DNA from 2 places in the Fundidesulfovibrio magnetotacticus genome. Region 2 is predicted to be linked to the other one. Evidence: predicted binding sites of a transcription regulator. Region 2 holds the regulator's gene; the other holds the start of a gene.

Region 1 (14,820 bases), on a different contig from region 2:
CGCACCGCGTGGGCGAGACGGCCACTGCCATGGAGGAGATGAACGCCACCGTCCTGGAAGTTGCCCGCAACGCCTCCCAGGCCGCCGAAACCTCCACCCGGGCCCGCGACAGGGCCGAGTCCGGGGCCAAGGTGGTGGGACGCGTCATCACTTTCATCGGGCAAGTGAAGCAAAACGCCGACCAGTCCCGCGAGGACATGGGATCGTTGGGACGCCAGGCAGAGGGCATCGGGCAGATCCTGGGCGTGATCTCCGACATCGCGGATCAGACCAACCTGCTGGCCCTCAACGCCGCCATCGAGGCCGCCCGCGCGGGCGAGGCCGGGCGCGGATTCGCCGTGGTGGCCGACGAGGTGCGCAAGCTGGCGGAAAAGACCATGACCGCCACCAAGGACGTGGGCGACGCCATCCGCGACATCCAGCAGGGCGCAAAGAAAAACCAGGACAACACCGAGCAGGCCGTGCACGCCATCGAGGAGGCCACGGGCCTGGCGGCCCAGTCCGGCGAGGCCCTGGCCGAGATCGTCCGGCTGGTGGAGCTGGCGGCGGACCAGGTGCGCTCCATCGCCACGGCATCGGAACAGCAGTCTGCGGCCAGCGAGGAGATCAACCGCTCCATCGAGGACGTGAACCGCATCTCCACCGAGACGGCCGACGCCATGCGCCAGTCGGCCCAGGCAGTGGGCGAACTGGCCAACCAGAGCCTCGTGCTCAAGAACCTCATCGAGAACATGAAGGGCGAGGGCGGCGGCCACGGCGGGCGACGCGCCCTGGCCTGACGGGCGCACGCCCTGGCGGCGCGCGGCAGGCAACGACAACGCGACCGGGGGCGGCCGTTGCGCCAGTATACGGCTCTCGCCAACCCCGTCCGCGAGGGTTGTCATCAAGCAAAGGCCGGGAGACGAGCAACGTCTCCCGGCCTCTCTGCTTGCCGTAAAATCCGGGGTCGCGCGGCGCTAGCTGGCCCGCAGCTCCCCGATGAGTCCGCGCAACGTCCTGGACTGGGCCGCCAGACCGGACACGGCCTGGGCCGAGTGGTCCATGGCCTGGGCGGTCTCCATGGAGATGCGGTTCACGTCTTCGAGGGAACGGTTGATCTCCTCGCTGGAGGCCGATTGCTCTTCCGAGGCCGTGGCGATGGAGCTGACCTGCATCGAGGCCTCGTCCACCAGGGACACGATGGCCTCCAGGGCCTTGCCGGAAAGGTCGGCCTGCGCCGTGGCGCTCTCGATGCGCGCAACGGCGCTTTCCACGTTGCGGATGGTGTCCGCCGCGCCCTGCTGGATGCCGCCGACGGAACTTGCCACTTCCTTGGTGGCCTGCATGGTCTTCTCGGCCAGCTTGCGCACCTCGTCGGCGACCACCGCGAAGCCCCTGCCCGCCTCGCCCGCGCGGGCGGCTTCGATGGCGGCGTTGAGTGCCAGGAGGTTGGTCTGGTCGGCGATGTCGGAGATCACGGAGAGGATGCGCCCCACGTCGCGGGCGCTCCCCTCCAGCTCGCCCATGGCGCGCTTGAGTTCCAGGGACTGGTCCCTGGCCTGGGTGATCCCGACCATGGCCTCGCGCACCACCTTCGCGCCGTTCAGGGCCTCCTGGCGGGCCTTGTCCGAAGTGGCGGCGGCTGCCGAGGCGCTGCGCGCCACCTCCAGCACCGTGGCGTTCATCTGTTCCATGGCCGTGGCCGTCTCGGCCATGCGGGCGGACTGCAGCGAGGCCCCGCCGCTGGCCTGCTCCACCTCCGAGGCCAGCTGCTCCGACGACGTGGTGACGGCCAGCACCACGCCCTCCAGCTTGTCGGCGGCCATGGCCATGCCCTCGCTCTTGGCGCGTTCGGCCCTGGCAGTGGCCTCCTGCGCCTCCAGGGCCGCCTCGCGGGCGTGCTCCGCCTCGCGGGAGGCCTCCTGCATGGCCTTCTCGGCCTTGTCGATCATGGCCCGGATGGTCTCCAGCATGGACCCCAACGCGCGACGCAGGGCGGCCACCTCGTCGCCGCCCTTGGCATCAATGGACACGCCGAGGTCCCCAGAGGCCACGTGCTGGGCGAAGTCCACAGCCCCCAGGAGCGGGCCGGTGATGCTGCGGAACACCAACCACCCCAGCAGCAGGCTCACCAGGGCCACGCCCAGGGCCGCTCCCAGGTTCAGGAAGAAGGCGCCGCGGGCCTTTTCGAGAACGCCCGTGCAGCGCTCCGTCAAACTGGACGACCAGGCGTCCTCCACGGCCTTGAGCGCGTCGATGCGCACCGTGGAGGCTTTGAACCACGCCTGGGGGTCGCCCTCCAGGGCGGGCTTGGCCTGGTTGGCGAAGGCCTTGGCCCGGAAGGCATCCACCTCCTTGGCTGGCCCTTCAGTACGCGAGGCGAGGAGGCTGGTCGCCTGGTCGCCGCCCAGGGTGGCGAAGGAGCCCAGGTGGGCATCCTGCACGCCCAAGCGCGAGAGCCAGTCCTTGTAGAGTTCGGGGGTGAAGCGACCGGCGGAGAAGGCTCCGTTGAGCAGGGCGCGTTCCTGCCCGGCGGCCTCCTTGCCGCGCAGAAGCTCCACGTAGGCGGCCGCGGGGCGCGTCATGCCGCTGCCTGCGGCCAGGGTGAGTATGACCGAGCAGCCGCCCAGGACCTTGTCGATGGACTGGGTATAGGACCCGATGGCCTCGCGGGCTTCCAGGCGTTTGGCGTCCACGCTGGCGCGCTGGCCGTCCAGCCCCGAGAGCACGGGTTCCAGGGCCGCCAGGGCCTTGGCCATGGACGGTTGCTTCGCGGCCTCGGCAGAACGGGTCAGCGTATCCCGGAGTTGCGACACGGCGGCATTCGAGGCTCCGCGCTGGGCGTTGAGCTCAGGCCCGAAGCGTTCGCCCTTGCTGGCCAGGAAGCCGGATGACAGGCCCCGCTCCTTCTGGAGTTCGTGCGCCAACCCGCCCAGGCGCACCATCACGTCCACCGCCTCCATCATGACGGAGGCGCTCTTCCAGCCCTCGTATTTGTCCAGGCTGGCTATGCCAGAATAGATGAAAAAGGCGGTCAGAGGGAGAACAAGCAGAAGCCCGAGTTTGTAACGAATCTTCAGATTGGCGAACATCCCCACACCCTTCCTGTACTTTATCCCCGGGCCGAAACAACACGGCCCCCACTGCGGAGTTGGTAGACCACAATCCGCCGTCTGACAATGGGGCTTCGGCCGTAGAGGACTCTGCTGCCGAAACTGTATTTTTGCCATTATTGCCCGGATTTGGTGACCGTTTGATCAACATTTTCACTCAGTCTAGCTGTCTGATCCGGCACTTCCGACCTCCTGAACTCCCCTGCACCGCATGATCGGCCTTCCTTTGCGGGAAGGGGCATCGCGAGAGCGAGAGACGTCCGGCGTTCGGAATCCTGCGAAACGGCGAGGCATCCATCTCCGAGAGGGACTCCCAGCCAGAACCCAGACAGCTTGCATGAACTGCCAACACTCCGAATTTGCATCTAAAATTCATGGATGCCACTCGAAAGGAAGTCCAGTCCAGCGTTGCGGGACGCATCCGCTACGTCACAAAAAACGCCGGCCCGGAAATCCGGGCCGGCGCGCCGTGCGTTCAGGCTTCGGAAGGCCTTATTCGGCCTTGGCCTTGGCTTTCTTCTCCTTGGGCTCCTTGGGCTTGCCCTTGTAGATGAGCAGGTCCTTGGCGCCCGCGGGGGGCTTGGTGGCCGGGGCCATGGTCATGCACTGGGTGGGGCAGGCCTCCACGCAGTTGGAGCAGTACACGCAGGCGAAGGTGTCGCAGGTCCAGACGCGGCCCTTGATGTCCACCTCGATGCACTGGCTGGGGCACTTCTTGGCGCAGGTGCCGCAGAAGATGCACTCGTCCACGTTGATGTCCAGCGTGCCCCTGAAGCTCGGGAAGGTCTCCCGCTTGGTGAAGGGGTAGAGCCGGGTGGAGCTTTTCCCCAGCAGGTTCTGAAGGACGTTCTTGGTCATCTCCAACATGATGCGGCTCCTCTCTTAGCGCTCCGTGCAAGAGATGCACGGGTCGATGGACAGCACGATGACGGGCACGTCCGACAGTTCGCAACCGGGCAGCATGGCCAGCAGCGGCGGGATGTTGGCGAAGGTTGGAGTGCGGATGCGCACGCGCTCCAGGTTCTTCGTACCGTTGCCCTTGATGTAGTAGTAGAGTTCGCCGCGGGGCTGCTCCACGCGGTGCCACACCTCGCCCTCGGGCTTGCCCTTCACCTTGCAGGCCAGCTCGCCCTCGGGGAGTTTGGCCAGGGCCTGGCGCACCAGGTCGCAGGCGGCGTAGACTTCGCGGAAGCGCACCTTGGAGCGGGCGTAGGAGTCGCCGTCGTATTCCACCACGGGCTCGAAATCGAGCTGTCCGTAGGCGGCGTAGCCGGTCTGGCGGGCGTCCTGGGCCCAGCCGGAGGCGCGCAGGCAGGGGCCGACCGCGCCCAGCTGGTGGGCCTGCTCCTTGGTGAGCACGCCCTTGCCGCAGCAGCGGCGCTTCACGGTGTAGTCGTCGAGCAGGGTCTTTTCCAGGGCCCGGACTTCCTTCTCGATGAGGTCGATCTCAGAGAGGATCCAGGTCTTCTGGTCGTTGGTGATGTCGCGGCGCACGCCGCCCACGATGTTGGTGGAGATCACCACGCGGTTGCCGGCGGTGGCTTCCATGATGTCCATGGAGCGCTCGCGGATGCGCCACAGCTGCATGAAGAGCGACTCGAAGCCGAAGCCGTCGGCGAAGAGGCCCAGCCAGAGCAGGTGGGAGTGGATGCGGTGCACCTCGCCCCACATCACGCGCAGGAAGTGGGCGCGCTGGGGCACTTCGAGGTTCATGAGCTTTTCGACGGCCTCGCAGTAGTTGAGCGAGTGGATGCACGAGCAGATGCCGCACACGCGCTCAACGATGTTGACCATCTGGTTGTAGTCGCGGATTTCGGTGAGCTTTTCCAGGCCGCGGTGCACGTAGCCCAGGTTGGGCAGGGCCTCGACGACGGTTTCCTCTTCCACCACCAGCTTCAGGTGGATGGGCTCGGGCAGCACCGGGTGCTGAGGACCGAACGGCAGGATGGTGCGCATGGTCTAGGCCTCCTCTTTGCCCTTTTCTTTCTTGACATAGGTGAAGGTGCAGAAGGGGCTCTTCACCACCTCGGGCTCCAGGTAGAGGGTGCATCCGAAGTCGATGAGGATGTTCTGGAAGTTCACCCCGAACTGGTCCTTGATCTCGTTTTCGTAGAGCAGGGCGGGGAAGTACACGCCCGAGATCGAGGGCACGGGCTCCAGCCTGGGCACGGTGAGGCGCAGGTGGGAGAGTTCGAGGTCCTTGTCGAAGTGGTAGAGCAGGTCGAAGGCGTCGTCCTTCTTGAGCTCCACCACGGACACGCCCACGAGGCGCAGGCCCTCGTCGAAGCGCTTCTGGCATTCGGGGATCAGGGTGTCCACCGAGACGGCCTGTTCATTGGCAAACATGTGAGATACCTCGCTTCGGTGGTTAACCGGCGGCTTCCAGCAGCGCCTTGACCTTTTCCAGGGCAAGCACCACGCCGTCGATGATGGCCTCGGGCTTGGGCGGGCAGCCCCGGACGTACACGTCCACGGGGATGACTTTGTCCACGCCGCCCACCACGTTGTAGGCCTCGCGGAACACGCCGCCGGAGAGCCCGCACGCGCCCATGGCGATGACGGCCTTGGGCGAGGGCATCTGGTCGTAGATGTTTTTGAGCACGTGCTTGTTGCGGTGGTTCACCGTGCCGGTGACCAGCAGCACGTCGGCGTGCTTGGGATCGCCGATGTTGATGATGCCGAAGCGCTCCACGTCGTAGATGGGCGTGAGGCAGGCCAGCACCTCGATGTCGCAGCCGTTGCAGGACCCGCAGTCGAAGTGCACGATCCAGGGGGACTTGAGCCTTCCCTTGTTGATCCAGTCTTTGAGCATGCCCATGATTTCCTCCCGGGGTTAGCCGGCGTACAGCCAGAGCAGGTTGAGCACCGACAGGGCCAGACCCCAGCCCCAGACCGTCTTGAGCATCCACTTGTAGTTCATGCGGGCGGTCACGTTGTCGATGAGAAGCTCGGCGAAGTAGGTCACGGCCAGCAGGATGACGCATCCCCAGAAGCTGGTGGTCCAGAACAGGGCGCACAGCCCCAGGACGAAGATCACGTCGTACCAGTGGGCGATCTCGATCATGGCCAGCTGCGGCCCGGAATACTCCGTGAGCACGCCGCGCACGATTTCCTGGTGCGCGTGGTGGCAGGCGGAGATGTCGAAGGGCGATTTGCGCAGCTTGATGGTCAGGGCGTAGCCCAGCACGATGAACATCAGCGGCAGCTGATAGAGCAGCGGCTTGGAGAGCCCGAAGGCGTCGGACACCTTGAAGCTGCCCGTGACCATTGCGATGGCCACGAACACCAGGATGATCAGGGGTTCATAGGTGAGCATGGTCACCAGTTCGCGCTGCGCGCCGATCTGGGCGTAGGGCGAATGGGTGGAAAGCGCGCCCATGACGAAGAACACCGCGCCGATGGTCATCACGAAGAAGATGAGCAGCAGGTCGGAGCCCATGAAGAACAGGAACACCGTCAGGGCGGAGCTGATGAGGTAGACCCACACGGAGAGGATCTGCCAGGGGTTCATGGTCATGGGCGATTTGCCCAGGAGCTTGAACACGTCGTAGAAGGGCTGGAGGATCGGGGGGCCGTAGCGCGACTGGAGCCGGGCGGTGATCTTGCGGTCCAGGCCGGCGATGAGGCCGCCCACGATCGGGGCCAGGATCACGGCGACGGTGGCGAGCAGGAGCTTACCCATTAGATGACCCCTCCCAGCAAGAGGCCCAGCATCACCGCGAGGAGGACGCAGGCCACCATGTTGATGGGCCCGGACAGGCGCTCCTCGCCGAACAGCCAGGTCAGGTAGAAGTTTCCGGCCGAGTAACCCACGGAGGCGCCGCCGGTGCTCGTGAAGGCGTTGTCGTCAGCCTTGGTCTGGGCGCCGCAGAGGTAGGGGCCCACGTAGCTGGCGGGGTCGGCCTTCCGGGCGGCCTTCCAGGCGAAGTAGAAGCCCACGCCCAGGATCAGGAACAGGGGGTAGATGTAGAACACGCCCTGGGCGCTCACGAAGTTGAAGGCGTCCAGCACGTAGCCGGCGGCCTTGTGGGAGCTTCTCACCGCGGGTTCGATGAGCCCGCCGTAGAGGAAGGGCACGAAGAGCGAGAGCAGCACCGCGCCCCAGGCCAGCAGCACCAGAGGAGCGCGCACCACGGAAGCCTGCGGTTCGGGGGCCACGCCCTTGGGGTACGGGGTGGAGAGCAGGATGCCTGCCCAACGCGCCCAGAACATCACGGTGAGGCCCGAACCCAGGGCCAGCATGATGGTCACGGGCATGTAGCGCATGGCGGCCGCGCTTTCGATGGCCATCCACTTGCCCAGCAGCACGCCGAAGGGGGGCAGCAGCATGGTGAGCACGCCCACCAGGGCCACGATGGTGGTCTTGGGCATGACCATGTAGAGCCCGCGCATGTCTTCGATGTCGCGCGAGCCGATCTTCTGCTCGATGGTTCCCACGCAGAGGAACATGAGGGCCTTGCTCACGGCGTGGAAGATGATGATCACGATGGCGGCGGTGATGGCCTGCGGGTTGTTGATGCCCGCGCAGGCGATGATCAGGCCCAGGTTGGCGATGGTGGAGTAGGCCAGCACCTTCTTGCCGTTGGACTGTCCCACGGCCAGGGCCGAGGCCGTCAGGAAGGTGAAGGCGCCGAACATGGCCAGCATGCCCGAGAGCATGGTGCCCGCGTAGGCGGGGGCCAGGCGCAGCACCAGGTAGACGCCGGCCTTGACCATGGTGGAGGAGTGCAGCAGGGCCGAGACGGGCGTGGGGGCGACCATGGCGCCGCACAGCCAGCTCTGGAAGGGCACCTGGGCGCTCTTGGTGATGCCCGCGTAGCACAGCATGAACATCGGGATCAGCGCGGCGGCTCCGGCGGCGGAGAAGCCGGGCTTGAGAAGCTCGGAGAGGTACAGGGGGTTGCCGGCCTTCTGCATGAAGATCAGGGCGAAGACGAAGGCCACGCCGCCGGTCATGTTCATCCACAGGGCGCGGGTGGCGTTCTTCACGCTGGTCTCGTCGCCGTCGTGGGCGATGAGCATGAAGGAGCAGAAGGTGGTCACTTCCCAGAAGAAGTAGAGCCAGAGGAGGTTGTTGGCCAGCACGAGCCCGTTCATGGCCCCCAGGAAGGCCACCAGGAAGAAGAAGAACCTGGGCTGCTTGGTCTTGGGCAGGTGCAGATGCTCCTCATGCTCGGGCATGTAGCCAAGGGCGTACACGCAGATGAGCGAGCCCACGATGGAGATCACCAGCACCATGATCAGCGACAGCTTGTCGGCGAACATGGCCGGCGCGGCCGCGGGGGCCGAGTGGTCCATCATGAAGAATTCGAGGTAGACGAGGCCGATGATCTGGGCCGCGGTCAGAAGAGACACCAGAGGGCTCTTGAGCTTGGTCATGGCCATGACCAGGATGACCACGAGCAGGGCGAAGTCCAAAAGCATGATCAGCCCGTCGAGCCCCACGCCTATCAGGCTTTTGGGGGAGAACTCGAACGAGCCCTGCCCGACCATGGCCAGGGATGCCGCGGCAAGGATCACCGCGGAACCGATCACGATCAGGCTTCTGGAGCCCTTGTCCCGAAGCAGCAACAGGGCGATTGCTGCCAGGAACGGGAGCACCACGGTCGTGAAAACCAAGATGTCCATATTCACCTCACGTTAGGTTGTGTCGAGTCAATTGCCTCTCCTCGAGCTCATCTGTCTGGAGCGGACACACCTCCCTTGTGCGTGTTGAAAGTACACCGGCCCCCCCGGCCGGCAGGCAGTGAAATCTTTGTCTCAGAGCTTAACTGGCAGTCTTAAGGAATTGAAATTCCTTGGTCAAGCGGCGTCGAAAAACGCACGAGCCCGCCCCGGGCCAGAATCCACGCCCATCCAGCCCCTGGGCCCCTTCATGAGCGGTCGTTTTCTTTCGGTGAACGGTATGATCCAGCCGGTCAACGGGCGGACCAAAACGGCGATACTGCGGAAAACCACCGAAAAACCCTTGGCTACCAGCAAGATAGGAATTGCCCCCCCCTTTGCCTGCCGTTGCAAAATGCGCTATGAGCCCCTACCGGCCCATGCCGGATTCCGCCCCGGCACGGTCCGGCGGGAGGCGTGATGGACGACAACGACTACCGGGTTACCTTCCGCATCGAGGTGGACGAGACCATCGTTCTGGAGCTGGCCGTATGGTTGCGCCGCGCCAACCAGTTGGGACGCGTCCACCTGCGCGACCTGGGCGACCCCAAGATGGCCCAGGGACGCCCGCCCTTCCCCCGCATCGAGGACATCTCCTCCACGGGCATGTGCCTGTCGTTCAAGTCGTCGCAACTGGTGGAGGTTGAGAAGTTCGCGGGCGTGGCCGTGCTGGTCTACTTCAAGCTCGTGGACCCCACCGACATGATGGGCGACCCCCTGAGCTTCATGGCGGGCTTCGAGGTGAAACACGCCCAGCACCACGGCGACCGCACCTTCCTGGGCCTCAAGCTGCGCTGGGACGGCGTGCCCGACCAGAACGACAAGGCCCTCTATTTCGCCGACGCCGCCAAGTACGGCATCGCCGACCTCACCAAATGGTGCGACGAGATGAACCGCAAGGTCTGCGGCATGGAGCACATGCCCCCCCAGGGCCTGCGGCTCGACAGGCTCCTGCGCGAAGTGGAGGCCGCCCGCAAGCCCCTGGGCCAGGCCTGCCCCACGCGCTGACCCCGCCGTCTCGAAACGCCAAGACCCCGGAACCTGGGTTCCGGGGTCTTGGCGTTTCCGGGGCAAGGGGGCGCGGGCCGCTAGCCCTTCTTCATGCCCTCTTCCAGCTCTTCCATGGAAGGCTGCACGTTGGAGGGGATGGCCCGGCGGGCATACTCCACGGCCAGGATGGGGGCCAGCCCTATGGAATAGCCCATGAGCGCGCTCTTCACCACCTTGAGCCGTGCGGCCTTGGCCTCGGCCTGGTGTTCCAGGTTGGTGGCCATGGGGCCGATGAAGCCGTAGCACATGAGCACGCCCAGGAACGTGCCCACCAGGGCCGCGCCGATGTGGTTGCCCAGCACTTCGGGGGGCTGGTTGATGTCGCCCATGGTGATGACGATGCCCAGCACCGCGGCCACGATGCCCAGGCCCGGCAGGGCGTCGGCGATCTTGGTGACGGCGCTGCCCGCCAGGGTGTCGTGGTGTTTGCGGGTGGAGATGTCGGTGTCCATGATCGCTTCGTAGTGGTGCTGCTCGATGTTGCCCGCGATGACGATCTTCAGGTTGTCGCAGATGAAGTTGAGCACGGTCTTGTTCTTGGAGACGTTGCCGAAGCGGCGGAACACGTCGGAATCGGTCGGGCGGTTCACGTGGGCGTCCAGGGCCACCGCGCCGGAGCGCCGGGCCATCTGGAAGAGTTCGTACATGAGCGAGAGCAGCTCCATGTAGAAGTCCTTGGAGTCCTCCTTGGCCGTGAACACCTGGGGCAGGTGCTTGAACACGTCCTTTACCACGCTCATGGGCGAGGCGATGAGGAAGGAACCCAGGGCCGCCCCGCCGATGGTCAGGAACTCGTAGGGCTGAAAAAGCACGAAGAGCTTGCCGTGGGAGAGCACGTAGCCCCCGATCACGGAACCCAGCACGACGACGAAACCGATGATGGCGTTCATAAGCCCCGCCCCTCCAGGCGAGTGGTGCGTGACGGCGCGAGGCCACGTTGCCCGGCGGGAGGTGTCCGCCGGACGGCCGTCAGGGACAAATCGGCCGGTTTCCTACATCCCTGGAAGACGGATCAAAGTCAAGCGCGCGTGTCCTGGCGCGGATTCGTCGAGGCGACCGCCCAGGCGGCGCTGGCACGCCCCGAAGCCGCGAGCGGGAGCCGACTCGGCGCCGCCCTGCCCTGCCTGGGCAAAAAAAATCATGCTTTTTTCGATTTCCCCCTCTTCCCTGGTTGGCTTTTCGGATTATTGTCCGTATCACGCTTCCGGCGTTAGCACTCACCACCGGCGAGTGCTAGCACGCCGAATCCAGCACAAACCATCTCGTTGAAGGAGCATACCCACATGAAGCTGAAGCCGTTGAACGACCGCGTTCTGGTGAAGCGCCTCGAAGAAGAAATGGTGACCAAGGGCGGCATCATCATCCCCGACTCCGCCAAGGAAAAGCCCATGCGCGGCGAGGTGATCGCCGTGGGTCCCGGCAAGGTCGGCGACGACGGCAAGCGCTGCAAGCCCGCCGTGGAGAAGGGCGACAAGGTCCTCTTCAACAAGTACGCCGGCACCGAGATCAAGATCGAGGGCGAAGAACACCTCATGATGCGCGAGGACGACATCCTCGCCGTCATCGAAGACTAGTTTTCCCCCTCAACCCACATTTCCCTCAAGGAGAGACACACACATGTCCGCCAAAGAGATCCTCTACGACGCCCAGGCCCGCGAAAAGCTGAAGAAAGGCGTGGACAAGCTCGCCAACGCCGTGAAGGTCACTCTCGGCCCCAAGGGCCGTAACGTGGTCATCGAGAAGAGCTTCGGCTCCCCCGTCATCACCAAGGACGGCGTGACCGTGGCCAAGGAGATCGAACTCTCCGACAAGTTCGAGAACATGGGCGCGCAGATGGTCAAGGAAGTCGCCTCCAAGACCTCCGACGTGGCCGGCGACGGCACCACCACCGCCACCATCCTGGCCCAGGCCGTGTTCCAGGAAGGCGTGAAGCTCGTGGCCGCCGGGCGCAACCCCATGGCCATCAAGCGCGGCATCGACAAGGCCGTCGAAGCCATGGTCGCCGAGCTGGGCGTGCTTGCCAAGCCCACCCGCGACCAGAAGGAGATCGCCCAGGTCGGCACCATCTCCGCCAACTCCGACGCCACCATCGGCAACATCATCGCCGAGGCCATGAACAAGGTCGGCAAGGAAGGCGTGATCACCGTCGAGGAGGCCAAGGGCCTGGAGACCACCCTGGACGTGGTGGAAGGCATGCAGTTCGACCGCGGCTACCTCTCCCCCTACTTCGTCACCGACCCCGAGAAGATGGTCTGCGAGCTCGACGACCCCTTCATCCTGATCAACGAGAAGAAGGTCTCCTCCATGAAGGACCTCCTCCCCGTGCTGGAGCAGGTGGCCAAGATGGCCAAGCCCCTGCTGATCGTGGCTGAAGACGTCGAGGGCGAGGCCCTGGCCACCCTGGTGGTCAACAAGCTGCGCGGCACCCTGCAGGTCTGCGCCGTGAAGGCCCCCGGCTTCGGCGACCGCCGCAAGGCCATGCTCCAGGACATCGCCATCCTCACCGGCGGCCAGGCCGTCTCCGAAGACCTGGGCATCAAGCTCGAGAACATCGGGCTGGCCGACCTGGGCCGCGCCAAGCGCGTGGTGATCGACAAGGAAAACACCACCATCATCGACGGCGCCGGCAAGGCCGAGGACATCAAGGCCCGCGTGAAGCAGATCCGCGCCCAGATCGAGGAGACCACCTCCTCCTACGACCGCGAGAAGCTCCAGGAGCGCCTGGCCAAGATCGTGGGCGGCGTCGCCGTGATCAACGTCGGTGCGGCCACCGAGACCGAGATGAAGGAGAAGAAGGCCCGCGTCGAGGACGCCCTGAACGCCACCCGCGCTGCCGTTGAAGAAGGCATCGTCCCCGGCGGCGGCGTGGCCCTGGTGCGCTGCCTGAAGGCCCTGGACAAGGTGAAGGCCGTCGACGACGACGAGACCGCCGGCATCGAGATCGTGAAGCGCGCCTGCGAGGCGCCCCTGCGCCAGATCTCCGGCAACGCCGGCTTCGAAGGCTCCATCGTGGTGGCCAAGGTGGCCGACGGCAAGGACGGCTTCGGCTTCAACGCCGCCACCGGCGACTACGAAGACCTGATCAAGGCCGGCGTCATCGACCCCAAGAAGGTCACCCGCATCGCCCTGCAGAACGCCGCCTCGGTCTCAGGCCTGCTGCTCACCACCGAGTGCGCCATCGCCGAGAAGCCCGAGCCCAAGAAGGACATGCCCGCCATGCCCGGCGGCGGCATGGGCGGCATGGGCGGCATGTACTAGGCCCACGCCTGGAACAAGCCAACCAACGCTGAATGACGAGGCCCCGGACCGCAAGGTTCGGGGCCTTTTTGCATCGCCCCCCGCGTGCCATCACGGGCTGCGCATGCGGGGTGACCACTGTGTTGTCCGGATCAATTGCGGGACGGTTGCATTCGCAAACTACCGAAACGTTTGTCGCGAGACGGCGAACAGCTTTGTCTGATCATCAGTTCGTCATCCCGGCGTGGCGCACCGATGACTCCGCGAAGATTTCACGCAACTCTGAAGCCTTGTGCCCCCTCCAGCATGACGCGCTCCACCGACCACTTCACCACACCGACTGTCTTCATTTGTTTGGATAGAGCCACGCATTCAAAAGACCAAAAAAGAAGAACACTCCAGCAAGAATTCGTTGATGATAATGAGCCGCAACAACAAACAACGCAAAACAACCACTCACAACGACGAACCACACCGCGCGCTTGAAAAACATCGGGTATTTGACGGCAATGCCAGCCATGCCAAAGTATGCGACACCGCTCAACAGCTTAAAAACCACGAACACCACGAAAGATATAATCGCCAGCGAAAGGCACAGCCCGACAAGAAAAAGCGGGTTGTCCGTCAAGGAAATCGTAATATTCACAACAATTCTCCCATTACACGTTCAACAAATCACTGCATTGAAACGCCTACTAACCACACGCCATGACAACTGAGCCATTCCCCACATCCTGAGGAGAGCATCGCCTGCAAGCCGCGTTCGCGATTCGACACATTGGCCGCCAAACGCGTCTTCCAGGCCGGACGCTTTCAATCACACCGTCTCCGCCCCGAACCCACCGGGAAAACCACTCCCCGACAACCTTCACACGTCCCAAACCGCGTTCGGTCGCGACTCCGCGACAAACAGTGCGGAGGCCGTAACGTCCACTCTGATGCCGAACGTAGGAAGTTGCAGAATCAGAGCAGTGCGATGGATATCAGCTGAAGACGCCGAATCCCCGCCCCTACCCGGGATACCTGGGCTCGCCCTCCTGCTCCTCAAGAAAGCGCTCCACGCCCACGGCCTTCATCCGGCCGTTCTTGGCCAGCCACGCCGCGCGCAGCTTTTCCATGCCCGCGAACTGCGCCGCGCAGGGGTAGTCGGCGCACTGGAAACAGAAGTCCACGCCGCGTTCCTTCACGCAGTCCCTGGCCAGGCAGTTGGAGAGCGGGCAGCGCGTGCCCTCCTCCCGGCATCCCGGACAGGCGGGGCGCGAAAGCTCCTCCAGCACGGCCTCGAAGCGGGGGTAGTCCGCCAGCACGGGAACCTCTTGCGCGCGCATCCGCGCGAGCCGTCCATAGCCCCCCATGAGCTCCCGCAGCCGACCGGCCAGTTCCCCGATCTCGCCATGCCGGAACACGGCGCAGCGTGCGCAGTCCAGTCCGCAGGGCGCGAGCAGGAGCGCGCGCGGCGTAGGGCGGTCGTTCATGGTTCTTCCCTCCTTGCCCGCCCCGCTCCACAGCCGGGAGCTTCACCGCCAGGGCCGGGACGCGTCCCGCGCGGCGGATCGGGCGTTGCCCCGACGTCTGCCCGGCCTACGGGGCCTTCTGGCCAGGGGGCGGGGTTTGCGCTGGGGCCGGAGCCGTGAGGCGCATGCACTCCTGGTCCGTCACCAGGATCTGCACGCGGCGGTTCTTGGCCTTGCCCGCCTCGGTGTGGTTGTCGGCCACGGGGTCGTACTCGGAGCGACCGGCCGCGAAGAAGCGCGTGGACGCGATGCCGCCCTTGCCC
Region 2 (14,820 bases):
CACCGCCGACAGCAAGAACGAGGCGGTTCAGCGCTGACCGGCCCCTGGGGCTAACGCAGCCCGAGCCTGGCGCGCACCTCGGCCCTTGCCAGGTCGAAATCGCTCTGGAAGCTGGGGCTGGCGCGCAGCGCCAAGAGCACGACGCCCGCCTCCATCTGCCCCGCGCCCACGTCGGCGGGCCAGTGCTGGCCAAGGATCAGGCGGTTCAGGCCGTATTGCACGCCGTAGGTGACGAGCTCGCCGCGCTTCTCGGGAACCATGTCGGCCAGGATCATGCCGTCCACCAGCCCCAGCAGCGTGTGGGCGCTGGGGTAAGAGGCCGGGCTGACCGGCCCCTGGCTGTTGTAGATCCTGTCCAGGTTGATGTTGGTGTTCTCGATGTTTAGGGCCACCCGGGTGAAGAAGGCGTTGGCCGCGGGCAGGTTCTTGGCGTTGAAGTCCTGCCCGAGCACCTGGGAGAAGTCGAAGACCGAGGGGTCGGAGTCCCAGAGGGCGGCGGCGGTCATCTGGGGGGTGGCCGTGGCGGTGACGGCCTGGAGGAGCTGCACGTTGGCGGCCTGGGCGGCTGTGCCCGGGGCGGGCGGAAGCGGCAGGAGCTGGAGGGCCGCCAGGGTGGCCGCCGCGCTGGAGAAGTAGGGGTCCGGCCCCAGGGGCTGGGCCAGGGCCCGGCCGGGAGCCAGACCGGCGACGGCCAGGGACATGCCCAGGGCCAGGAGCAGGAGCGCGCGGCGGCAAAGCGACAGCATGAAGACCTCCGTCAGGGTGCTGCCCGCCCGGCGCGCGATGGAGGAGGGGACACGGCCGGAGCCGACCGGCCGGGCCGCGCTCGGCCGGGAGGGTCCGTTGGCTCTACAGCGTCGCGGGGCGGGCGTCCACTTACGGATGGGAAAGCCAGCGCCGGGCGGTGCCGCGCCGTGCCGCATACGCTGCCACGCCGGGGCGCTCCCCGGTCTCCAGCGGTCGCTTCCCGGCCGCCGACGCAACAGCGCCCGGCAGGTTTCCCTGCCGGGCGCTTGATCATCAGCTCGTTGCGGAGTCGTTATTTCTTCACTTCGGTGTAGTCGGCGTCCACCACGTCGTCGTCGCCCTTGGGGCCGCCAGCCGGGCCGTGGCCACCGGGAGCACCCGGGCCGCCGGCCTCGGGGCCGCCGGGCTGCGCGCCCTGCTGCTGGTAGAGCTTCTCGGCCAGCTTGTGCGACACCTGGGCCAGCTCGTCGGTGGCCTTCTTGATGGCCTCGGCGTCGTCGCCCTTCATGAGCTCCTTAAGCTTCTCGGCCTTGGCCTCGATCTCGCCCTTGGTCACGGCGTCCACCTTGTCGCCCAGCTCGCGCAGGCTCTTCTCGGTGGTGTAGACCAGGGTGTCGGCGTGGTTGCGGGCCTCGATGGTCTCCTGCTTCTTCTTGTCGTCGGCGGCGTGGGACTCGGCGTCCTTGATCAGCCGCTGGATCTCGGCCTCGGAGAGGCCCGAGGAGGCCGTGATCTGGATGGACTGCTGCTTGCCGGTGGCGGTGTCCTTGGCGGTGACGTTGACGATGCCGTTGGCGTCGATGTCGAAGCCCACCTCGATCTGGGGCACGCCGCGCGGGGCGGCGGGGATGCCCGTGAGTTCGAAGCGTCCCAGGGTCATGTTGTCCTGGGCCATGGGGCGCTCGCCCTGGAGCACATGGATGGACACCGAGGGCTGGTTGTCGGCAGCCGTGGTGAACACCTGGGACTTGCGCGTGGGGATGGTGGTGTTGCGCTCGATGAGCTTGGTGAACACGCCGCCCAGGGTCTCGATGCCCAGCGTCAGGGGGGTCACGTCCAGGAGCAGCACGTCCTTCACGTCGCCGGTGAGGATGCCGCCCTGGATGGCCGCGCCCATGGCCACCACTTCGTCGGGGTTCACGGAGCGGTTGGGCTCCTTGCCGAAGAGTTCCTTCACCTTCTGGGAAACCAGGGGCATGCGGGTCATGCCGCCCACCAGGATCACCTCGTCCACGTCGGCGGCGGTGAGCCCGGCGTCGGCCAGCGCTTTCCGGCAGGGGCCGGCGGTGCGCTCCACGAGGTCTTCCACCAGCTTCTCGAGCTTGCCGCGCGAGAGCTTGACCATCATGTGCTTGGGGCCGTTGGCGTCGGCGGTGATGAAGGGCAGGTTGACCTCGGTCTCCATGGCGGTGGAGAGTTCCTTCTTGGCCTTCTCGGCGGCCTCCTTGAGGCGCTGGAGGGCCATGCGGTCCTGGGAGAGGTCGATGCCGTTCTCGCGCTTGAACTCGTCCACCAGGTACTGGATCACGCGGTGGTCGAAGTCTTCGCCGCCCAGGAAGGTGTCGCCGTTGGTGGCGCGCACTTCCACTACGTTGTCGCCCACTTCCAGGATGGAGATGTCGAAGGTGCCTCCGCCCAGGTCGAAGACGGCGATCTTCTCGTTGGCCTTCTTGTCGAAGCCGTAGGCCAGCGAGGCGGCGGTGGGCTCGTTGATGATGCGCTTCACCTCGAGGCCCGCGATGCGCCCGGCGTCCTTGGTGGCCTGGCGCTGGGAGTCGTTGAAGTAGGCGGGCACGGTGATCACGGCTTCGGTGACTGTCTCGCCCAGGTAGGCTTCGGCGTCGGCCTTGAGCTTGGCCAGGATCATGGCGGAGACCTCGGGGGCGGAGTAGCGCTTGCCCTCCACCTCGACGGCGGCGTCGCCGTTGGCCCCGGCCACGATCTTGTAGGGGCAGTGCTTGAGCCACTCGGCCACCTCGGGCGCGTCAAAGGCGCGGCCCATGAGGCGCTTCACGGCGAAGATGGTCTTCTCGGGGTTGGTGACGGACTGGCGCTTGGCGATCTCGCCCACCAGACGTTCTTTGGTGAAGGCGACGATGGAGGGGGTGGTGCGCCCGCCCTCGGGGTTGGTGATGCACTTGGGGTCCTTGCCTTCCATGACGTAGACGCAGGAGTTGGTGGTGCCGAGGTCGATGCCGATGATCTTGCCCATGAAAAAGGTTCCTCCTTGGGAGTGATGATGGCTGCCGGTGCCGCTCAAGGAACCGGATGGTTTGCTCAAAGGACGCGCCCGCCGGAGCGGGCGCGGTCGAGGTTGACAATAATTCGGTTTTCGAAGCTGTAAAGGGGCCCGGGGCCACCTTTTTGCCTCGCAATGCGCGTGATTCCGGGTGGAGGGGGCGCTACTGGCTCACCATCACCTTGGCCGGGCGCAGAAGCCTGCCGCGCAGGCGGTATCCGGCCTGCATCACCGAAAGAACGTGGCCCGGGGCCATGCCGCCGCCGGGCTGCGCGCCCACGGCCTCGTGGATTTCGGGGTTGAACTCCTCGCCGGGGGCGCCGCAAGGCTCCAGCCCGTGGCGGGCCAGGGTGTCCAGGAACACCTTGCGGGTCATCTCCACGCCCAGCACCACGTCCTTGCAGCCGGGCACGGCCGCGCCGTGGGCCAGGGCCAGGTCCAGGTTGTCCAGCACGGGCAGGAGGTCGGCCAGCACGGATTCGGCGGCGTAGCGCACGAATTCCTCTTTCTCGCGGATCAGGCGTTTCTTCAGGTTTTCCGTCTCGGCCAGGGCGCGCAGGCGCTTGTCGGCCTCGGCGGCCACCTCCTGCTTGAGCTTCTCCACCTGCTCCTCCAGGGAGAGGGGGGCTTCGGCGGGGGCGTCGTTTTCGGGCGTGGTCATGGATGGCTCCTCCGAAAGGGCTTCAAGGGAATGGAAGGGTCCGGGGGGACCTTAGAAATGTTTGTCCAGCATGGCGGTGATGAGCTTGGCGGTGTAGTTCACCAGGGGCACCACCTCGGCGTAGTCCATGCGGAGGGGGCCGATGACGCTCACGGAGCCCACGGGGGTCTGGGCGCCTCCGTAGGGGGCGCTCACCAGGCCGCAGCCCGAGAGGTCGGCCACGTGGGACTCGTTGCCCAGGATCACCACGGTGCGGTACTGGGCGATGGTCTTGTCCAGCACGTCCAGGAGCCTCGCGCGGTCCTGCAGCGCGCCCAGCACCTCGCGCATGGCCCCCATGTCGGAGAACTCGGGCTGGGCGAGCATGTTGAGCGTGCCTTCCAGGTAGACCTCGGGGCTCTCGGGGGCGTCGAAGGCCTCCATGGCCAGGCGCAGGGCGCGCCCGGTCAGGTCGGAGAGTTCGCGCTCGGCGGCGGCCATTTCGGCCAGGATGCGCGCGCGCACCTCGGAGACCGCGAGGTTCTGGAAATGGTGGTTGAGGTAGTTGCCGAAGTGCACCAGGTCGTCGGCGGCGATGTCCTCGCCCACGGCCACCAGGCGCTTCTGCACCAGGCCGCCCTGGAGCACCAGGATGCCCATGACAAGCCCCGGACGCAGGAGCACGAAGTCGATCTGCCGCCAGCGGGCCTGGTCCGGCCTGGGGGCCGTGACCACGCAGGCCTGGCGCGACACCGAGGAGACCAGCCGGGAGGCGTGGCGCAGGATGGTGTCGATCTCCAGGCCGGCCTGGCCCAGGGAGGCGGCCATCATTTCCTTGAGGGGCTCGGGCAGGGGGCGGATGCGCATCACCTCGTCGAGGTAGAGGCGGAAGGCCTTCTCGGTGGGCACGCGCCCTGCCGAGGTGTGGGGCTGGCCCAGGTAGCCCTTGTCGGCCAGGTCGGACATGGTGTTGCGGATGGAGGCGGGCGAAAGCCGTATCCCCCCGGCCTTGGAGACCGTGCGCGAGCCCACGGGCTGGGCCTTGGCGATGTAGTCCTCCAGGATGGTGGCGAGGACTTCTTTTTCGCGTGGGAGGAGCGGGGCGTCGCTCATGTTTGGCACTCACCTCTTGAGAGTGCCAGAGAGCTAACAACGCCCCGGCGGGCTGTCAAGAATGGCTGCCGTGGTGTTGGTGCTCCAGGTCGAGCACTTCCTGGCCGCGCACGTAGGGCATGAGCACGGGCTTGTCCACCTGGGTGAGCAGGTTGCCGATGGCGGCCTTGAGGCGCAGGATGGCCTCGGCCACGCCCTTGAGGCTGTCCACCTTGCGGTCCACGTCCAGGTCGATGAGCAGCTTGCGCAGGCGGCTGATCTCTTCGGCCAGGTCGTGCACGTCGCGGTCGGGCTGGGGGCGGTCCAGGGCCGTCTTCACCTCTCCGGCGATGGCCTCGAGCTCTTCGAGCACCATGGAGTTGTAGTTCATCATGATGCCCAGGACGTTGTTGCCCACGTGGGCCATGCCGCCCGCGGCCTTGGCCAGGGCGTCCTTGCCCACTTCGAGCTGGCGGCCCACGGTGAGCGAGACGATCTTGGAGGCGTCGGCCAGGAACTGGGGCTCGTAGCGGTCGAAGAAGCCGGGGTGGTGGGAGTAGAGGTTGATGGCCCCGAAGGCGTCGCAGTCGGAGACGCGCAGGATGAAGGCCAGGCGGGAGCGGTAGCCCTCCTGGTAGGCCATGCAGTCGATGGATTCGCCGCCGCGTTCCAGGCCGCGCAGGTCGTTGGAGAGCACGTGGAACACCCCGCGCTCGTTGACGGCGCGCATGACGGGGTGGGTGTCCATGGAGTCTTCCATGATCCACACGAAGATGGGGGTCTGCTTTTCCTCGGCGTCGGAGGCGGCCACGTTGATCCAGTTGCCTTCCTCGTCGCGCAGGCGGCAGACGAAGAGGTCGGCCCCCAGCTCGCGCAGGAGCACCTCGCCGGAGCGTTCCAGGATCTCCTCGGCCGTGGTGAATTCCTGCCCGGCCTCGACGAGCGCGTAGATGATCTCGGTCATCAGCGTGCTGGATTCGTAGGCGCGCTTGAGCAGCTCGAAGCGGTGCTCCAGCTGGATGAAGTGCGGGTGGCAGTGGCGCAGGCGCTCGATGCGCGAGGACTTGATGCGGTCGAGGTCGAGCCGGAGTTCGGTGAGCGCGCAGAGGAGTTCGCCCCAGTCGCGCACGGGCTGTTCCAGGTTGTGGAAGTCCGGGCGTTTCACCAGGGTGACGAGGCTCGTCTTGAGGGACACCAGCAGGTGCATGATGGCCACGCGGACAGGGGGCGGTGCGTCGTCCAGGAGCTTGGTGACGAGGCAGCGCATGTCCAGGCGGCTCTCGAACCGGCAGGCCTTGGCAAGGTCTTGCGAGAATTGGGGCATAGCGTGCGTGCGAGGATATAACAGCGTTGGGGAAAGGCAAGGGGAAAAAGAGGGCCGCGAAGGTCGTCACCTTCGCGGCCCAAGCCCTGAGGGAAGAGGCCGGCAGGCAGCCGGAATCTCTCGTCTCGAAGGGGTGACGCCAGCAAGACGGCTGAAGTCTCGCGGCATCTCCCCACCACAACCAACCCGCCTTCTTAATAGCAAACGGGATGCCAAAGTTTGAGGAGGCTGGAAAAAGTTATAACCTGTTGATATTGCTCAGTCCGGCCAGAAAGGGGCGTACGATGCGTCCCCGAGGCCGCGAACCCGGCGACGCAGGGTGCGTTCTCAAGAACGCAGGGCGCGGTTGGCGGACGCTCCGGTTGGTGAAACCCATGCCGGGCAGGCTGGACGCGGCCGCTGAGTCGGGGCGAGACTTCTATTTGTAGCGCTTGGTGTTTGGGTTGGATCAAAGTGATCGATTCGTCGGGCGAAAGATTTCATATCACGGAGGGCCCTTTACCCCCGGATTCGCTTGTCTCAATTCACCATAAGTGGGATAATCAGCTAAATAGGTATGATCGCGACAAATGGGACATCAGAATCTTCGTGAGCGAATGTTCATGCCACCCACAGGGAGACCGTCTAATGGCCAAGAAAAAGGCACCGCCGAAGTCTAAACCCACGACTAGCCCCAAGGCTTCGGTTGAGACGCCCACCATCGACCCTGTGCAGCCCCCTGATCCATCTTTCCCCATAGTCGGGATCGGCGCATCTGCAGGAGGTTTGGCGGCTTTTGAGGCATTCTTCTCTGGCATGCCTGTTGAGACCGATCCAGGCATGGCCTTTGTGCTGGTTCAACATCTGGCCCCTGACCACAAAAGCATCCTCACCGACCTTATCCGGCGCTATACCCGCATGCAGGTGTTCGAGGTAGAGGATGGGATGGTAGTGAAGCCTAACTGCGCGTACATCATTCCGCCCAATCGGGATATGGCCTTTCTGAATGGCACGCTCCAATTATTGGAACCTTTAGCTCCCCGAGGACAGCGTCTGCCGATTGATTTCTTTTTCCGGTCCCTGGCCCAAGATCAACGCGAGAAGGCCATAGCCATAGTGCTCTCTGGAACCGGAAGTGATGGAACTATGGGGGTTCGGGCCATCAAGGGCGAAGGGGGCATGGTCATGGCCCAGAAACCCGAGTCCACCGAGTATGATGGAATGCCGCGAAGCGCCCTTGCCACCGGCCTAGTTGATTTCGAATTGCCACCAGCCGAGATGCCAGCCCAGATAATCAGCTACGTCGTCCATGCATTCGGCAAGCCCCCTCGGCAGGTAACAGCTCTTCCGCTCAAGACAGAAAGCACTCTAAAAAAGATTTTCATCCTCCTTCGTGCACAGACCAGTCATGATTTTTCCCAGTATAAGCCGAGCACGATTCATCGCCGGATTGAACGACGAATGGCAGTTCATCAGATCGATACGATGGACGGCTACGTCAAGTGTTTGCAACGGACCCCCGCTGAAGTTGAAGCCCTCTTTCGTGATCTGTTGATCGGCGTAACCAATTTCTTTCGCGATCCTGCTGCCTTTAAAGCCCTTGAAGAACAAATTATCCCGAAACTCTTTGCCGGTAAGTCCCCAGGCTCTCTGATTCGCATTTGGTCGCCAGGATGCTCGACAGGTGAAGAGGCATACTCTTTGGCCATCCTCCTGCAAGAGCGAATGGATGATTTGAAACAGAGCTTCAAAGTCCAAATTTTCGCCACCGACATTGACAGCCAGTCGATTGGAACAGCCCGCAGCGGTCTTTATCCTGCTAGCATTTCCTCTGACATCTCTGAAGAACGTTTAGCTCGATTTTTCTCTGTTGAGGCTGACGGGGTCGCGTACCGAGTTAATAAAGGCATCCGGGACATGCTTGTCTTTTCTGAGCAGAATGTGATCAAGGACCCACCCTTCTCCAAACTCGACCTGATTAGTTGTCGTAATCTGCTTATTTATTTGGACGGGGACTTGCAGAAGAAGATTATTCCACTTTTTCACTACGCCTTGAACCCTGGCGGCTTCCTTTTTCTGGGAACCTCGGAAACTGTTGGCGAGTTCGGCGACCTATTTTCTACGCTTGAAAGAAAGTTGAAGATTTACCAGCGCAAAGGGGATGTCCTGGGTTCTCACCGCATACCCCTAGGGCAATTCCTGCCACCCATGACTGCGTTGGATGCTAGACGCCCATTAGGAGCATCAAGGGGAGTTGACACTAGTAATCTACCTATGCGGGAATTAACTGAAAAAACACTTCTGCAACAGTTTGATCCTGTCGCTGCCCTGGTCAACGGGCAAGGTGTCATTTTCTATCTACACGGTCGCTCTGGCCAGTATCTGGAACAGCCTCCGGGTGAAGTTGGTGTCGTAAATATTTTGAAAAATGCTCGCGAAGGGTTGCGGCGAGACTTGGCCACCGCCTTGCACAAAGCCGTCCAGACCAGAGAAGTCGTTCAGTTTTCTGGCCTTCGAGTTAAAACCAATGGCGACTTCACTTCGGTCAACCTGACCATTCGCCCGGTCATGACTGGCACTGGCGGAGTAACGGAATCACCCCTCTTTCTCGTCATCCTGGAGCAATCTCAATCACCCGCCAACGAGCAGGAAGGGATTTCCACCCCGCAGGCCCTCGAAGCTGACGGCATTTTGGGTTCAACTGTTGATGAGCGCATCACATCACTTAAACAAGAACTGCGAGCCAAGGAAGAGTATCTTCAAACTACTAACGAGGAACTGGAAACCTCTAACGAAGAACTCAAATCCTCGAACGAGGAGATGCAGTCGGTCAATGAAGAGCTCCAATCCACAAATGAAGAACTTGAGACATCCAAGGAAGAACTCCAATCGGTCAACGAAGAACTGGCGACGGTCAACTCTGAGCTCCAAACCAAGGTGGCGGATTTGTCGCGAGCCAACAACGATATGAACAACCTTCTGGCCGGTACGGGCATTGCCACCATCTTTGTTGATCATAAGTTACACATCCTTCGTTTCACCCCTGCCGCCACTCAGATAATCAACCTGATCCTGAGTGATGTGGGGAGACCAGTGCGCCATATCGTGTCAAATCTTGTCGGGTATGATAGCTTGGTGGCTGATGCGCAGGCCGTCCTTGATTCTCTGACCCCTAAAGAGACAGAAGTTCAGACGCTTGAAGGCAAGTGGTACACGATGCGCATTCGGCCTTATCGGACACTCGACAATGTGATTGAAGGCGTTGTGATCACGTTCTTCGATATCACTGAGATGAAAAAATCGCAGGATCTGCTTGCGCAGGCAAACGACCAGCTCCGTCTAGCTGTGGTTGTACGCGACTCCCAAGATGCCATCTTGATGCTGAATTTGGACGGGGGCATCATGGCCTGGAATCCTTCGGCTCAAAGGATATTCGGTTGGACCAAACAAGAAGCTTTGAGCATGAACATTCGTGACATCATCCCTCAAGATAAGCGCGAAGAAGAAATTAAAATACTTCGCCGAATCTCAGCGGGAGGCGAGCATGAACCGTATAAGGCGCAGCGTCTCACCAGGGATGGAAAGCTCGTGGCGGTATCGATACTGGCGACACCTCTTATCGGTGAGGCCGGTCAAGTTTATGCTCTCGCGACCACGGAGCGACCTTTGCTCTGAGGGGGAACCATGACGAAGGACAAGCTGCGCCAGGAAGCGGAGAAACGCGTATTGGCAAGTGAGACCAAGAACGATCGCGCTCTTTTACTCGAAGAAACACAGCAGGTTCTTCACGAACTCCGCGTCCACCAGATTGAGTTGGAGATGCAGAACGAGGAACTGCGTCTAGCTCAGGCAGAGTTGGATGCCGGGCGGGCGCGCTATTTTGATCTTTATGACCTGGCACCCATTGGGTATCTCACCCTTACGGATAGGGGGTTTATCCAGGAGGCTAACCTCACTGTTGCGACCCTGCTAGGTGTTCCCCGGACCGAGCTTATCAAGCAGCCGTTAAGCCGATTCATCCATGTAGAGTTCCAGGGTCAGTACTACCACCACCGCAAGAAGCTCCTTGAGACAAGTGAGTCGCAGGTATGGGAACTATTGATGGTTAAAATGGATGGCACGCCTTTTTGGGCGAGCCTTTCCTCCGCGGTCACTCGAGACTTCGAGGGAATCATTGTATACCGCGTCGTGATAAGCGACATCACAGAACGCAAGCAGGCTGAAGAGGGCTTGCTGAAGAGTGAAGCGCATCTCCGCATTATCTCCGAAAACACATACGACTGGGAATACTGGCGAGCCCCGGACGGTAAGTACGTTTGGGTTTCCCCTTCGTGCAAAGCCATCTCTGGCTTCGCACCGGAAGAGTTTACAAAGGACGAACCACTCTCGATCCTTGAGATAGTTCACCCAAAAGACCGGGGAATCTGGAAAGAGCACCTGGAGGAATTGGACAAACTTCAGCATCAGCCTCAGGAAATAGAATTCAGAATAATCAAGCCCTCTGGCGATGTCGTCTGGATCAGCCATATCTGCAAATCAATCTTCAGCGATGAAGGCGTCTTCTTGGGCCGCCGTGTATGCAATCGAGACATAACGGAGCGAAAAACCATAGAGCAGGCTCTGACTTTTTTGGCCACCTGTTGCAGCGCACGTTCGGGGATGGGATTCTTCGAGACTCTTGCTAAGTATTTGGCTGAAACACTGGACATGGACTTCGTCTGCATTGATAGGCTGGAAGGGGACGGGCTTAACGCCAGAACTCTGGCTGTATATTTCGATGGGCATTTTGAAGACAACATCAGCTACGCATTGAAGGACACTCCTTGTGGGGATGTGGTGGGGAAGCAGACATGCTGTTTCCCCCGCGATGTGCGCGGGCTTTTCCCTAAAGATGAAGTCCTCCAAGACATGCTTGCCGAGAGCTATGTGGGCATCACCCTGTGGGATTCTGCCGGGCAACCCAACGGACTTATAGCGGTTATCGGTCGTCACCCCTTGAATGATTCCCGGCTTGCCGGGTCAATTCTTCAGTTAGCAGGTGTTCGAGCGGGAGGAGAGGTTGAACGTCTTCAGGCTTTAGAAGCACTCCAAATTGCGAAAAACTTTGCCGAGTCCGCAAACAGAGCAAAGTCCGAATTTCTGGCCAACATGAGTCACGAGATTCGTACGCCACTTAATGGCGTTCTGGGAATGCTGCAATTGCTAGACACTACAGCCCCGAATGAAGAACAGAAAGAATACATCCTTGCTGCTATAAAATCTTCAAATCGCTTGACTCGGCTGCTCTCCGATATCCTCGATATTTCAAGAGTCGAGGCGGGCAAGATGCAAGTCATCGAAGCCGAATTCGAATTTTACAATTTGAAAGAATCCATTATGGAGCTTTTTAAGTCAGCCGCAAAAGAGAAGAAGCTTGACTTGGATTTCACAGTAAGCCCGCAGATTCCCAAACGACTGATTGGAGATGAAGCGCGACTCCGGCAAGTGCTTTTCAACCTTGTTGGGAACGCTATTAAATTCACCGAGAAGGGGCATGTTGTTGTGGAGGCATCCGTGATTCAGCTCGACGATAAAGCGTCTTGCAGAGTCCTCTTCTCTGTTGAGGACACTGGAATAGGCATCCCGGATAATCGGTTAAAAGACCTCTTTGATCCTTTCGTCCAAGGAGGGGATACCTTCCGTCGTAACTTCCAAGGTGCAGGATTAGGCCTTTCCATCGTGCGCCGGTTGGTTAGTCTTATGGGGGGGGCCATCTCCGTTGACAATACAGAAAGCGGTGGGACTACCTTCTACTTTTCGCTGCCGTTTAAGCTCCCCGGGGGAAAGATGAATATTGACCTGGAGGAGGCTCGTTTGACTCCGGGCTTACCCAGCGAAACTCCCCTCCGTATCCTGTTGGCCGAAGACGATGCCGTAACCGCTATGGTTACAACGCGACTCTTCAACAAAGCGGGCTACTCTGTTACCGTCGCAACTGATGGGCAGGAAACCTTGAGGCTTTTGGGCGAACAGGATTTCGACATCATCCTTATGGATATCCAGATGCCTGTTATGGATGGAGTTGAGGCTACTAAAGCCATCAGATCTTCTTCGGCACTAGGCGTAAAGGCTAATATTCCCATCGTAGCCACGACAGCCTATTCTATGGTTGGAGACAGGGAGAAATTCCTGGCAGTCGGGATGAATGACTACATTGCTAAGCCGATTGACATTGTCGCTCTCAAGGAGATTGTCACGCGTATTATCGCAGGCTCGGCATCTACCACTCGGGTGTCAAGCAAGGAATGATGGGCGCTGGAAGGCTCTTGCTAGGGAATTTGGTGCCGAGCAGGTCAGGGAACTCACGAAAATACAATGAGGCCTGGAAAGGTTCCTGGACGGACAGTTCAAAGGCCGGATCATCCCGGACGAGGCCCGGGCGATACGTACCGTGTCATGCGCCGGAAAACCACCCGTGTTGCCCTCCGGCTCCGGTGTCATGGCCGTACGGGCTACAACGGACCCGGGGCTCGGCCTGGAGTTCGTCCGGGCTGCCGAGGTCTGCGCAGGGCCGGGACATTTGCCGGGTGCCGGGACCAATGCCCAAGCGATGCCGCCGAGCGTGGGCAGAGCTTGCGAGGGCGCTCCGAAAGAGGCGCTGCCGCTGTTTCTCGTGGGGCGTCAGGCGGCCGTGTCAGCGTGGTGAGCGGTCCGTGCCCGTGAGCCCGACGCTCCCGCTGTTGTGGTAGATCAGGCAGCCCTCGGGCGTGATGTCGCCCACCAGGGTGAGGCCCAGCTTGCGGGCCAGTTCCGCGCCGAGGCTGGTGGCCATGGAGCGGGAGGCCAGCACGGCGAAGCCGCAGCGCGCGGCCTTCAGGGCGATCTCCCCGGAGACGCGGCCCGTGGAGAGCAGGATCTTGTCGCGCGTGTCGATGCCCTCCAGCAGGCATTTCCCGGCGATGGTGTCGATGGCGTTGTGGCGGCCGATGTCCGGGCAGAAGAACAGGATCTCCCCGGCCGAGCACAGGGTGCTGTTGTGGCAGCCCCTGGTGGCCCGGTAGAGTTCCGAGCGCGCTTCGAGTTCCGCGGCCAGGGTCAGGAGCTGGCCGGGCGTGCAGACCGGGGCGTTCCGCTTCGCCGCCGCGCCCTCGGGCCCGCACCCGAGCGCGGCCAGTCCCTGGCCCGAGGTGAGGCTGAGCCGGGGCGCCACCGGGGCCTTGGAGACCAGCTCGATGCGGGCGACGAGGCCGTCCTCGCGCTCGTCGACGGCGATGTCCCCGATGTCCCGGGCCTGGCCGACGATGCCGTTGCAGAAGAGAAACCCGGCCGCCAGGTAGCGCGGATACAGGCCCGTGCACTGCAGGGTGGCCAGCTCCCTGCCGTTCACCAGCAGGAGCAGGCTCGTCTCCAGCACGGCGTTCACCGCGACCGGCCTGAGGCCTTCGGCGCTGTAGCTGATGGCCTCGCATTGCTTGTGGACATCCATGGATCGTTCCCGTCCGGCGGCGTGATGCCGGTTGCTCGCTTTGAGGGCTTGGTCTAGAAGGATACGGGCAAAAGAATGCGGGGCCAAGCCCTCGCGGGGCATCCTCCCGGGGCGTCCCTCGCGGAGGAACCTCCCGGGCGTCCGGGGGAGGAGGGGAGCATGAAGCGCTTTTGCGGGACCGGACCGATCGTCGAGGCGGCCGATCGTTGCGGCCTGGGGGGCGAACTCTCCCGGCGGGGTTTCCTGGTCTTTTCGGCCGGAGCGCTGGCGAGCATGGCGGCGCTCGGCGCGGCCAGGGTCTGGGGGGCCGGGGCGCCGCTGGTGATCCTGGAAAATCCCCAGGGCCTGCTCTTCGCCGATCCCGCGCGCTGCGTGGGCTGCCAGCGCTGCGAGCTGGCCTGCACGGAGTTCAACGACGCCGTGGCCGCTCCGTCGCTTTCCCGGATCAAGATTTCACGCAACCTCAACTTCGGCCCTGCCGGTCCTTCCGGCGCGCCGCTCCTGGGGGCCTACGGCAACGGCCTGGTGGTGCAGGGCCTCTGCCGCCAGTGCCCGCATCCGGTGCCCTGCGCCACGGCCTGCCCCCAGGACGCCATCGTTGAGGACAAGGCCACCGGGGCCAGGGTGGTGGACGAAGCGCGCTGCGTGGGCTGCCGCCTGTGCCAACGGGCGTGTCCCTACGCCATGATGGTCTTCGACGAGGGCAAGGGGAAGGCTTCCAAATGCTTCCTCTGCCAGGGCAGGCCGCGCTGCGTGGAGGCCTGCCCGGCCCAGGCCCTGCGCTACGCCCCCTGGCGCGACCTCACCCGCGAGAGCCCGGCTCTCGCTGCGGTGAGCGTCATTCCCCCGGAAAAGGCCGGGGCCTGCGCGGAGTGCCACGTCCCCGCGCGGAACACTCCGGTCAAAGAGCGGCCAAGGAGCGGATCATGACGCAAAGCCCCGGAGGATTCGCGGGCAGGGTGCTGCGGGTGGACCTGTCGAGCGGCAAGGTCAGCCGGGAGGATACGGCGGAGAAGTACGGCGACGTCCTGGGCGGCACGGGCATCGGCTACAGGGTGCTCTTCGACGAGGTGCCGGCCGGAACCGGGCCATTCGACCCGGCCAACAAGCTGGTGTTCGCCACCGGGGCCCTGGCCGGAACCGGCGTGCCCTGCAACGGACGCACGGCGGTTACGGCCGTCTTCCCCACGGTCTGGCCCGCCCCCCTGGCGGGCAGCGGCCACATGGGCGGCCAGTTCGCGGCCAAGCTCAAATACGCGGGCTACGACGCCCTGATCCTGGAAGGCCGCGCCGACAAACCGGTCTGGCTCTTCATCCGCGACGGCCGGGTGGAG

Evidence for each region. Region 2 encodes HrcA, which represses chaperone genes, less so after heat shock. Its sites were predicted from a motif close to TGTTAGCACTCNNNNNNNNNGAGTGCTAACA; they were not measured.
Region 1: a site for HrcA is predicted at 11,015-11,045, ahead of groES (co-chaperone GroES). Genes of this name have one in related genera too.

Annotation. Positions count from the first base shown of each region.
Region 1 covers NZ_BLTE01000005.1:173,739-188,558, forward strand. Annotated here, with positions in the region: gene NNJEOMEG_RS07440 (HAMP domain-containing methyl-accepting chemotaxis protein) at 1-779, shown strand, start outside; gene NNJEOMEG_RS07445 (methyl-accepting chemotaxis protein) at 957-3,071, opposite strand; gene NNJEOMEG_RS07450 (4Fe-4S dicluster domain-containing protein) at 3,585-3,959, opposite strand; gene NNJEOMEG_RS07455 (hydrogenase large subunit) at 3,975-5,048, opposite strand; gene NNJEOMEG_RS07460 (NADH-quinone oxidoreductase subunit C) at 5,052-5,438, opposite strand; gene NNJEOMEG_RS07465 (NADH-quinone oxidoreductase subunit B family protein) at 5,461-5,904, opposite strand; gene NNJEOMEG_RS07470 (respiratory chain complex I subunit 1 family protein) at 5,926-6,774, opposite strand; gene NNJEOMEG_RS07475 (NADH-quinone oxidoreductase subunit 5 family protein) at 6,774-8,720, opposite strand; gene NNJEOMEG_RS07480 (hypothetical protein) at 9,177-9,764, shown strand; gene motA (flagellar motor stator protein MotA) at 9,845-10,696, opposite strand; gene groES (co-chaperone GroES) at 11,090-11,380, shown strand; gene groL (chaperonin GroEL) at 11,424-13,064, shown strand; gene NNJEOMEG_RS07500 (hypothetical protein) at 13,390-13,689, opposite strand; gene NNJEOMEG_RS07505 (DUF3795 domain-containing protein) at 14,054-14,518, opposite strand; gene NNJEOMEG_RS07510 (OmpA/MotB family protein) at 14,625-14,820, opposite strand, start outside.
Region 2 covers NZ_BLTE01000003.1:81,132-95,951, forward strand. Annotated here, with positions in the region: gene NNJEOMEG_RS04740 (methyl-accepting chemotaxis protein) at 1-37, shown strand, start outside; gene NNJEOMEG_RS04745 (phosphatase PAP2 family protein) at 51-746, opposite strand; gene dnaK (molecular chaperone DnaK) at 1,040-2,959, opposite strand; gene NNJEOMEG_RS04755 (nucleotide exchange factor GrpE) at 3,150-3,647, opposite strand; gene hrcA (heat-inducible transcriptional repressor HrcA) at 3,699-4,739, opposite strand; gene NNJEOMEG_RS04765 (histidine kinase) at 4,795-6,042, opposite strand; gene NNJEOMEG_RS04770 (chemotaxis protein CheB) at 6,670-9,696, shown strand; gene NNJEOMEG_RS04775 (PAS domain-containing hybrid sensor histidine kinase/response regulator) at 9,706-12,309, shown strand; gene NNJEOMEG_RS04780 (formate dehydrogenase accessory sulfurtransferase FdhD) at 12,695-13,486, opposite strand; gene NNJEOMEG_RS04785 (4Fe-4S dicluster domain-containing protein) at 13,646-14,416, shown strand; gene NNJEOMEG_RS04790 (aldehyde ferredoxin oxidoreductase) at 14,413-14,820, shown strand, end outside.